DNA from 4 places in the Variovorax sp. J22R115 genome. Region 3 is predicted to be linked to each of the others. Evidence: predicted binding sites of a transcription regulator. Region 3 holds the regulator's gene; each other region holds the start of a gene.
The links. Region 3 encodes sigma-54, which starts transcription at its own class of promoters, with help from an activator protein. Its sites were predicted from a motif close to TGGCANGNAANCTGCTTT; they were not measured.

Region 1: a site for sigma-54 is predicted at 1,149-1,166, ahead of QTI04_RS26905 (pilin). Genes of this name have one in related genera too.
Region 2: a site for sigma-54 is predicted at 1,333-1,350, ahead of atzF (allophanate hydrolase). Genes of this name have one in related genera too.
Region 4: a site for sigma-54 is predicted at 900-917, ahead of QTI04_RS20280 (DUF3567 domain-containing protein). Genes of this name have one in related genera too.

What each region holds. Positions count from the first base shown of each region.
Region 1 covers NZ_JASZYM010000017.1:59,504-61,702, reverse strand. The annotation lists gene QTI04_RS26915 (CHASE2 domain-containing protein) at 1-184, shown strand, start outside; gene QTI04_RS26910 (MBL fold metallo-hydrolase) at 225-1,022, shown strand; gene QTI04_RS26905 (pilin) at 1,227-1,721, shown strand; gene QTI04_RS26900 (hypothetical protein) at 1,814-2,199, shown strand, end outside.
Region 2 covers NZ_JASZYM010000023.1:46,907-49,105, forward strand. The annotation lists gene QTI04_RS30240 (AmpG family muropeptide MFS transporter) at 1-391, opposite strand, end outside; gene QTI04_RS30245 (M48 family metallopeptidase) at 429-1,262, shown strand; gene atzF (allophanate hydrolase) at 1,379-2,199, shown strand, end outside.
Region 3 covers NZ_JASZYM010000010.1:106,125-108,323, forward strand. The annotation lists gene QTI04_RS18710 (phospholipase D family protein) at 1-445, opposite strand, end outside; gene QTI04_RS18715 (RNA polymerase factor sigma-54) at 459-2,045, opposite strand; gene lptB (LPS export ABC transporter ATP-binding protein) at 2,077-2,199, opposite strand, start outside.
Region 4 covers NZ_JASZYM010000011.1:141,700-143,898, forward strand. The annotation lists gene QTI04_RS20275 (DUF3108 domain-containing protein) at 1-833, shown strand, start outside; gene QTI04_RS20280 (DUF3567 domain-containing protein) at 960-1,238, shown strand; gene QTI04_RS20285 (AbrB family transcriptional regulator) at 1,232-2,199, opposite strand, start outside.

The DNA of each region.
Region 1 (2,199 bases), on a different contig from region 3:
GAATGGAGTCCTTTCGGCCTACCGGGCACAGGATTGGGAGCAAGGTCAAGCTATGCTTTCGCCCCTCATTACTGTGGATGCCAAAAAAGTCCTTTACCTGCTATACGCGCAGCGTTTAGCCTCGATGTCGTTGCAGCCCAAAGATCCGGACTGGGATGGCGCAACCCGGTTCGAAACAAAGTAACAGCCAGCCCTCGGGCTGGCAGATGAAGGGTCTCGCGAAAATGCAGGTGCGTGTGTTGGGGTGCTCAGGCGCCATCGCCAAGGACTGCCGCACGACCTCCTTCCTGGTCGATAGCGACCTGCTGGTCGACGCCGGCACCGGCGTCGGCGACCTCACCCTGGACGAGATGGCCGACATCGACGACGTCGTGCTCACCCATTCGCATCTCGACCACGTCGCCGCGCTCCCCCTGATGATCGATGCCGTCGCCAGCCGCCGCACGCGGCCGCTGCGCGTGCACGCGCTGCGCGCGACCATCGAGGCGCTGCGAGCCCACGTGTTCAACAACGTCATCTGGCCCGACTTCGCGAGCATCCCGACCCGGGAAGCGCCCTTTGTGTGCTTCCATGACCTGGTGATCGGGCAGCAACTGCAGATCGGCAGCCGCAAGCTCAAGCACATCGAGGTGCTGCCGGCCGTGCATACGGTGCCGGCCTGCGGGTATGCCGTGCGCTGCGCCCAGGGCGGGCCGAACTGGGTGTTCAGCGGCGATACCGAGCGGAATGCGCCGTTCTGGGAGCGGGTGAACCAACTCGACGTGGCGATGCTGGTGATCGAGACGGCGTTCAGCAACCGGGAGCAGGCGCTGGCGCAGCGGAGTTTGCATCTTTCGCCTGCGACGCTGGCCGGTGAATTGGCGCAGATTGCGGACGGGAAGAACTATCCTATCTACATCACTCATACCAAGCCGGCTGAGACGGTCGAGATCATGAGCCAGATCGACGGGCTCACAGATGGGCTGGAAGCGCGGGGGCAGGATATTCGGTGGCTGCAGGCGGCAGAAGTGCTGGAGGTGTGACACGATTGCTCGGTGAGTGACAAAAGTGTCACCTCTCGTCAGCCTCGGGCAACAGTTTGGTCACACGTTGTAACCGGAACGTGAACAAATCCGCAGCAACGTCGGCCTAGAGGGACGAAACAAGGTTGGCACAGTTGCTGCGGTTACATGAGCGCACCGGGGGCACACCTCGGGCCCTCTGTAAACCAACCTGGAGTAACTGAAATGAACCGTCGTTCCATCGCACGCAATGTGCAAAAGGGTTTCACCCTCATCGAATTGATGATCGTTGTGGCGATCATCGGTATTCTGGCTGCTGTCGCGCTGCCGGCCTATCAGGACTACACCGTTCGCGCTAAAGTTACGGAAGGCCTCTCATTGGCTGCTAGCGCGAAGACCGCTGTCGCCGAGAACGCGGCAAACGGTCTGGCTTTTGCGTCCGGTTGGAGTTCGCCCGCCGCTACTAAGAATGTCGCATCGGTCGCGATCGGCGCGACTGGCGCGATCACCATCACCTATGACGCCTCGATCGACGGTGGCAAGACGCTCATCCTGACGCCCACTGATGGTGCTCCCACGGGCAGCGCTCTCACGGCTGGAACAATTCCTACGAATGGATCGATTTCTTGGAACTGCAAGTCGGCCGGTTCAAGCTACGGAACTGGTTCGAACGGTACGATTGCAGCGAAATACGTTCCTGCAGAATGCCGTAAGACTTAAAAGTCTGTTCTTATCAACCAAGCCGCCTTCGGGCGGCTTTTTCTATGAACTCGCGGCAGAATAATTCACCTGCCGCAATCACTGAAGTCTAGATGATGTCATCCAAAACCGGCCTTCGCATGCCTCCATCCGAGAAATGCGAAATCATCGCTACTACGATGGTGGCATGGGCGTTGATGGTCATCATTTTCCTGAAATTTGGAAATTTCGGATTTAGCTGGGACGCCTTAAACCATCATATCTATCTTGGTTGGATGGCGCATCACTCGCGGCTGGATCTCGATTTGTGGGCTGCCGCGTCGCAATCTTATCAGTATCCGTATTTGTACTTGCCAATCTATGAATTTTACAGTCATGGAATTCACGGCTCATTGGTGGGCATCGCGACAATTTCCATGAGTTCAATCGCAATTCCCGCGGTATGGCTAATTTCGAACACGTTGGTAGCCGAAAGATCCTGGGGCGCGGTAATTTTTCG
Region 2 (2,199 bases), on a different contig from region 3:
CGCACCAGACCAGCGGCGGCAGTCCGTCGCGCGGGTCGTTGAAGGCCATGCCGGCGAGTCCCGCGATGACGCCCAGTTGCGCCAGCAGCAGCCAGCCGCGGCGGCGACCGAGCAGCGTGGTCAGTGGAGGGATCGGCAGGCGGTCCACGAGAGGTGCCCAGACCCACTTGAAGCCATAGGCGAGCCCGACCCAGCTCAGGAAGCCGATGGTCGTGCGATCGACTCCCGCCTCGCGCAGCCGGAAGCTCAGCGTGCCGAGCACCAGCAGCAGCGGCAGCCCAGCGGAAAAGCCCAGCGCCAGCATGCGCAGCGTCGCAGGTTCGAGGTAGACCTTGAGCGCGTCGCGCCAGGGCAGGGAAGGTGGGGCTTCGTCAGCCGATGGTGCGGGCATTGAGCAAGTGTCGTTGGGGGCTCCTTATTATTCCCCCATGTGTTTGCTCTGCGAGTTTCATTCCGGTCCCCCGCACGGTCGACGTGCATTCCTGCTGGCGGCGGGCACCTTCGTGGCCGCGCCCGCACTGGCGCAGGTCGACGTCGGCGAGGCGTCGATGGCGCGCAACATCGTCCCTGCGGAGAACATCGAGCAGGCCGGTGTCCAGCAATATCACCAGCTCCTGGCGCAGGCCCGGGCCAAGGGCGCACTCGCTCCCGACAGCAGTGCCCCATTGCAGCGCCTGCGTGCCATTGCCAGGAAGATCATTCCCTTCACCGCCCAGTGGAACCCGCGCGCCGCGTCCTGGAAGTGGGAAGTCAACCTGATCGGCAGCAAGCAGATCAATGCCTTCTGCATGCCGGGCGGCAAGATCGCTTTCTTCACCGGCATCCTCGATCGGTTGAAGCTCACCGACGACGAAATCGCGATGGTCATGGGCCACGAGATGGCGCATGCACTGCGCGAGCATGCGCGGGCGCGGCTTGCGAAGAACGCGGGGACGGGGGCGGTGCTGTCGATCACCGCCCAGTTGCTCGGCCTGGGCCAGGCCGGCGACCTGGCGGCCCGGGCCGGCACCCAGCTCATCACGCTGAAGTTCAGCCGCAGCGATGAGACCGACGCTGACCTGGTCGGCCTCGAACTGGCGGCGCGTGCGGGCTACGACCCGAGGGCTTCGGTGTCGCTGTGGACCAAGATGGCGAAGGCGTCGAAGAGCGAGGGCGCGCTTGGTTTCCTCTCGACGCATCCGAGCGGGCCGGACCGGATCAAGGTGCTGCAGGCGAACGTGCCGAAGGTGGAAGGCCTGTACCAGGCCAGCCGGCGCGGCTGACGCGTCCTGGCGGCCCGAACGCGCGGGCGCCGTCGATCACGAACTTGCTGGACCCGACGGTTGAAGCCGTTGGCACACCCTTTGCATGTCATCTTGTACACAAGACAGGATGCTTGATGATGGTGCATGAAAGGGGCGTGTCCGAGAACGGGCCCGGGACTTCGTTGAAGGCGCTGGCTGCGGCGGCGTGGATCGCCCGGCTGGACTCACCGCTGCGTGGCGCCGGCGAAGGGCCGCTCGCGGGTCTTCGCTTTGCCGCCAAGGACAACATCGACGTCGCCGGTGTGCCCACCACCGCGGCCTGCCCTGCCTTCGCGCGGACGCCGACCGTGCATGCGCACGTGGTGCACCGGCTGCTCGATGCCGGTGCGGATCTGCTGGGCAAGACCAATCTGGACCAGTTCGCCTGCGGCCTCAACGGCACGCGTTCACCTTATGGCGCGGTGCCGAACAGCTTCGATGCGCGCTATGTGTCGGGCGGATCGAGTTCGGGTTCGGCCTATGCGGTGGCGACGGGACAGGTCGATTTCGCGCTGGGCACGGACACGGCGGGCTCAGGCCGTGTGCCCGCGGGGCTCAACAACATCGTCGGCATCAAGCCGTCGCGCGGCTTGCTCAGCGCGCGCGGCGTGGTGCCGGCCGCGCAGAGCGTAGATTGCGTGTCGATCTTCGCGCGCACTGTGGGCGTGGCCGCCCGCGTGCTGCACGCCGCAATGGGCTTCGACGCCGAAGACCCGTACTCGCGCAGTCTCTCGCTCGCGACGCAGACCTTCCCCGCGAGCTTCCGCTTCGGCGTGCCGACGGCGCTGCGCTTCTTTGGCGACAGCCAGTCGACCGCTGCCTTCGACCGCGCCATCGAGCAGATGAAGGCGCTTGGCGGCACACTGGTCGCGATCGACTACGCGCCGCTGGCCGAAGCCGCTGCGCTGCTCTACGA
Region 3 (2,199 bases):
TGAGTTCGACGTTGGGCACGGCGGCGAGTCCGAGCAGGAGTTCATCCTCGCCCGAGGTGTAGAGATCGTCCATCAACAATCGCACGCGCACGCCGCGATTCGCCGCGTCGCGCAGCGTGCGCAGGAAATAGCGGCCGGTCTCGTCGTCGGCGATCTGGTAGTACTGCACGTCGAGCGTTCGCTCGGCGCGGCGTGCGAGTTCAAGACGCGTGTGGAGCGCGAAATCGCCGCCGGGCATGAGACGGAAGCCGCTCAGGTCCGGGTCGGGCTGGGAGGCCTTGGCCATGCTGCCGAGCGCGGTGTCGGCCGAGGCGGCGATCGCGGTGGAAGGCGTGCGTTCGAATTCGTCCGGCAAGGTCGCGCAGCCGGTCGCGAGCAGCAGCGCCATGATCCACACCCAACCCAGCCGCAACCCATTCGTGAACAGGGCTGGGCGACTTGTCATCGGCAATCGCCCTTCAGAGGGCCTTGCGCAGATTGGCGGGGGCGATGCGCAAGGCTTCGCGGTACTTCGCGACGGTGCGTCGCGCGCACTCGATGCCCTGCTCCTTCAGCATCTCGGAGATCTGGCTGTCGGACAGCGGCTTCTTGAGGTCTTCCGAACTCACGAACTGCTTGATGAGCGCGCGCACCGCCGTGCTCGACGCATTGCCGCCGGTTTCGGTGCCCAGCGCCGAGCCGAAGAAGTACTTGAGTTCGACGGTGCCGTAGGGCGTCGCCATGTACTTGGCGGTGGTCACGCGGCTGATGGTCGACTCGTGCAGTCCGAGTTCGTCAGCGATCTCGCGCAGCACCAGCGGGCGCATGGCGAGTTCGCCGTGCACGAAGAAGCTCTTCTGCCGTTCGACGATGGCGTTGGACACGCGCAGGATGGTGTCGAAGCGCTGCTGGATGTTCTTGATGAACCAGCGTGCCTCCTGCAGCCGCTGCGAGAGCGCCTGGCTGCCCTCGCCCTTGTGCTGCTTGAGCGCACCGGCGTAGATGTCGTGCACGCGCAGGCGCGGCATGACTTCGGGGTTGAGCATCACGCGGAACTTGGTGTGGGTGCCGTTGCCGACACGCGTGACGATCACGTCGGGCACGACCACATTGCGCTCGACATCGACAAAGCGGCGACCCGGCTTGGGTTCGAGCCGCGCGATGAGCTGCAGCGCCGCGCGCACTTCTTCCTCGTTGCTGCGGGCGAGCGTGGCCAGGCGCTTGAAGTCGCGCCGGGCAAGCAGTTCCATCGGCTGCTTGCAGATGGCGATGGCGGTCTTGCGCACCTGCGCTTCATCGTCGGTCTCATCCTCGTGCGCCAGGGCTCGCAACTGGATGGTCAGGCATTCGCCGAGGCTGCGCGCGCCCACGCCGGCCGGCTCCAGGCTTTGCAGCAATCCGAGCGCGACCTGGAAGTGATGCACGAGGTCATCGAACTGGTCGTTGTCGTCGCCCGCCAGGCCGGACGCGAGGGCGGGCAGCGAGTCTTCGAGGTAGCCGTCGTCGTTGAGCGATTCGATCAGGAAGCGGAGCGCGGCGCGATCGGTTTCGCTCAGGCGCAAGGCCAGCGCCTGACGGTGCAGGAAGGACTGCAGCGATTCCTGGCTGCGCGCAAGTTCGGTCGCGTCAGTGCGCTCGTCGTCGCCCAGGTTGTTGGCGCGCGCGGGGGCGTCGCCGCCCCATTCGCTGTCGTCGGGGGCGAGGTCGACGGAACCGTCGCCTTCCCAGTCGGGCTCGCCATCGGCCGTATCGGCGGTGGCGACTTCGGAGTCGCTGGTGGTCGCGACCGCGGCTTCGGAGACGGACGCCGAGGCGCCGGGCGTGAAGTCGCTGTCGCCCTCGGCCAGTCGATCGTCGTCGCGCACCTGCGCATCGGCCGTCTCCAGCCCGAACTCCTCGCGCGTGGCCTCTTCGGCCGTGCGTTCGAGGAACGGGTTGTCGTCGAGCATCTGCTCGACTTCCTGGGTCAGCTCGAGCGTGGAAAGCTGCAGCAGCCGGATCGACTGCTGGAGCTGAGGCGTCAGCGCGAGATGCTGCGATACGCGCAGCGAGAGACCCTGTTTCATGGAGAACCGAAAACCCTCGCCTTAGGCATGGTCACATGCGGAAATGTTCGCCAAGGTACACGCGGCGCACCTCGGCGTTGTCGACAATCTCCGCGGGCGTGCCTTGTGCCAGCACGTGCCCGTCGCTGATGATGAAAGCGTGATCGCAGATGCC
Region 4 (2,199 bases), on a different contig from region 3:
CACCCCAGAATTTGCTGGCGCAGAACGCCATCGACGCAGGCGAAGCCGAAGCACCTGCGTCGCCCGACGCTTCCGATGCCGGGACATCGGCCACGGGTAAGGGTACCGGCGACAGCGCCGCAGCAGAAGCCGCTGCGGCCAACGAAGCGTCCGCGGCCAACATGCCGGGCGCGGTGCCCCTGCACATTCCGGGTTCCGTGCGGCTGGCTTTCGCAGCGACCGCCCAGGTGGGAACGACTCCCATGTCCGGCGTCTTCGGCGAACTGGTCTGGATGCAGGACGCCGAGCACTACGACGCCCGCCTGTCCCTCACTTTTCTATTCAAGACCCTCCGCCGCTGGACCAGCACCGGCGCGATCGGCAAGACGGGCATCGAGCCGCTGCGCTTTTCGGACACGCGCAAGACCGAAGTCGCCTCGCACTTCGCCCGCGACCAGGGCCTGGTGATCTTCAGCAACAACACGCCGAGCGTGATGCTCCTGGCGGGCGCGCAGGACCGGCTGAGCGTGCTGCTGCAACTCGGCGCCCTGCTCGCCGGGGATCCGCTCCGCTATCCGCCCGGGTCGGTGATCGCCGTCCAGACTGTCGGCCCGCGCGATGCCGAGATCTGGACCTTCAACGTCGGCGAAGAGGAGCAACTGAGCGTGCCCGCCGGCAATTTCACGGTGCGAAAGCTCACCCGCAACCCTCGCCTGCCCTTCGACGACAAGGTGGAAGTGTGGCTGTCGCCCGAGCTGGCCTACCTCCCGGTGCGCCTCAGGCTGACCCAGGCCGGAGGCGACTTTGTCGAAATGCAACTGCGTGAACAAGTACCGATGCGGCCCTCGAACTAGCCATTAGCATCGGAGAAACAAAAAGATACAGGCGAGTGCCTACAACGCAACGATCGATATTGAAACTGGCGCGTTGATTGCTATCTAACCACCATGAATGCCATCGACATCCTCACAGGACCCGAAATGCAAATGCTCTACGACTCCGACTCGTTCGTCGTCGTGCACGTGCAGCCGACCGAAGGCGAAGCGCCGGTGGCGCCGCACCTGCCCGTCCTGGCGCGTCATGGCTTCGAGATCGTCGACAAGCGCTCGGGCAAAGAGGTTTACCTCGACGGCTCGTGGGCCGAGCTCTTCCAGCAGCAGATTGCGGCCTGGCAACTCAATACGCCTACACAGGAAGAAGTGGAAGACACCCTCGAGGGCTACGCCGAACTGGCGCACACCCCCGTGCTGGTTCACTGAGCGCGCCGACGCTCCCTGCGGACCAGCCACCCGTACATCGGGCCGACGATCAGCAGCACCGCCACCAGGCGGCACACCTGGAACGCCGTCACGACCGGCACGCCGAGTTGAAGCACCTTCGCGGTGATCGACATCTCGGCGATCCCGCCCGGTGAAGTCCCCAGGATCATCGTGGCCGGATGCAGTCCGGTCACCCGCGACAAGCCCCACGCGAACGCGCCGCACAGCGCGATCAACCCCAGCGTCCCGATCGCCACCGTTGCCAACCAGCGTGGCGCCGTGTGCAGAAACTCCCGGCTGAATCGAGCCCCGAGGCTCACGGCGATCACCAGCTGCGCCGCGTTCGACAGCCAGGTCGGTATTCCCGACAGCTGCTGCCCGGCGACGGTCAGACCCATCGCCACCAGCAAGGGCCCCATGAACCAGGGGTTGGTGCGACCGGCCGCCCCCATGGCGAGACCGCCCAGCCCGGTCGCCATGGCAAGCAAGGCCAACCCGCCCGCATGCACCACGCGGGTGCTCGACGCATTGATCTCGAGCCCGTGCATCCCGCTCCACTGCATCCCGAACGGGACCAGGATCGTTACCAACACCACCCGCAGGCTGTGCGCGGCGGCCACCAGATCCGTCCGGGCCCCTGCGCGTTCCGCCAGCAAGGTCATTTCCGATGCGCCGCCGATCGCGCCTGAGAAGTAAGTCGTGGCTCTCATGGAGTGCACCGGTACGTGCGGCATTCGCTTCACATGCAGGCGATGCAACCAGAGCCCGAACACCCAGCCCATCGCCAACGCCCACACGATGGCCAGCGCAATCGCCCACCAGACGCCCGCGACCAACGAGACCACCTGCGGCGTGAAATAGAGCCCCAGCGCGACGCCGATGACCCACTGCCCCGCATTGCGCAAGGGGGTATGGCTCGCAGTCGGCACCCCGAGGATCGAGGCGATGGACACCGCCAGCA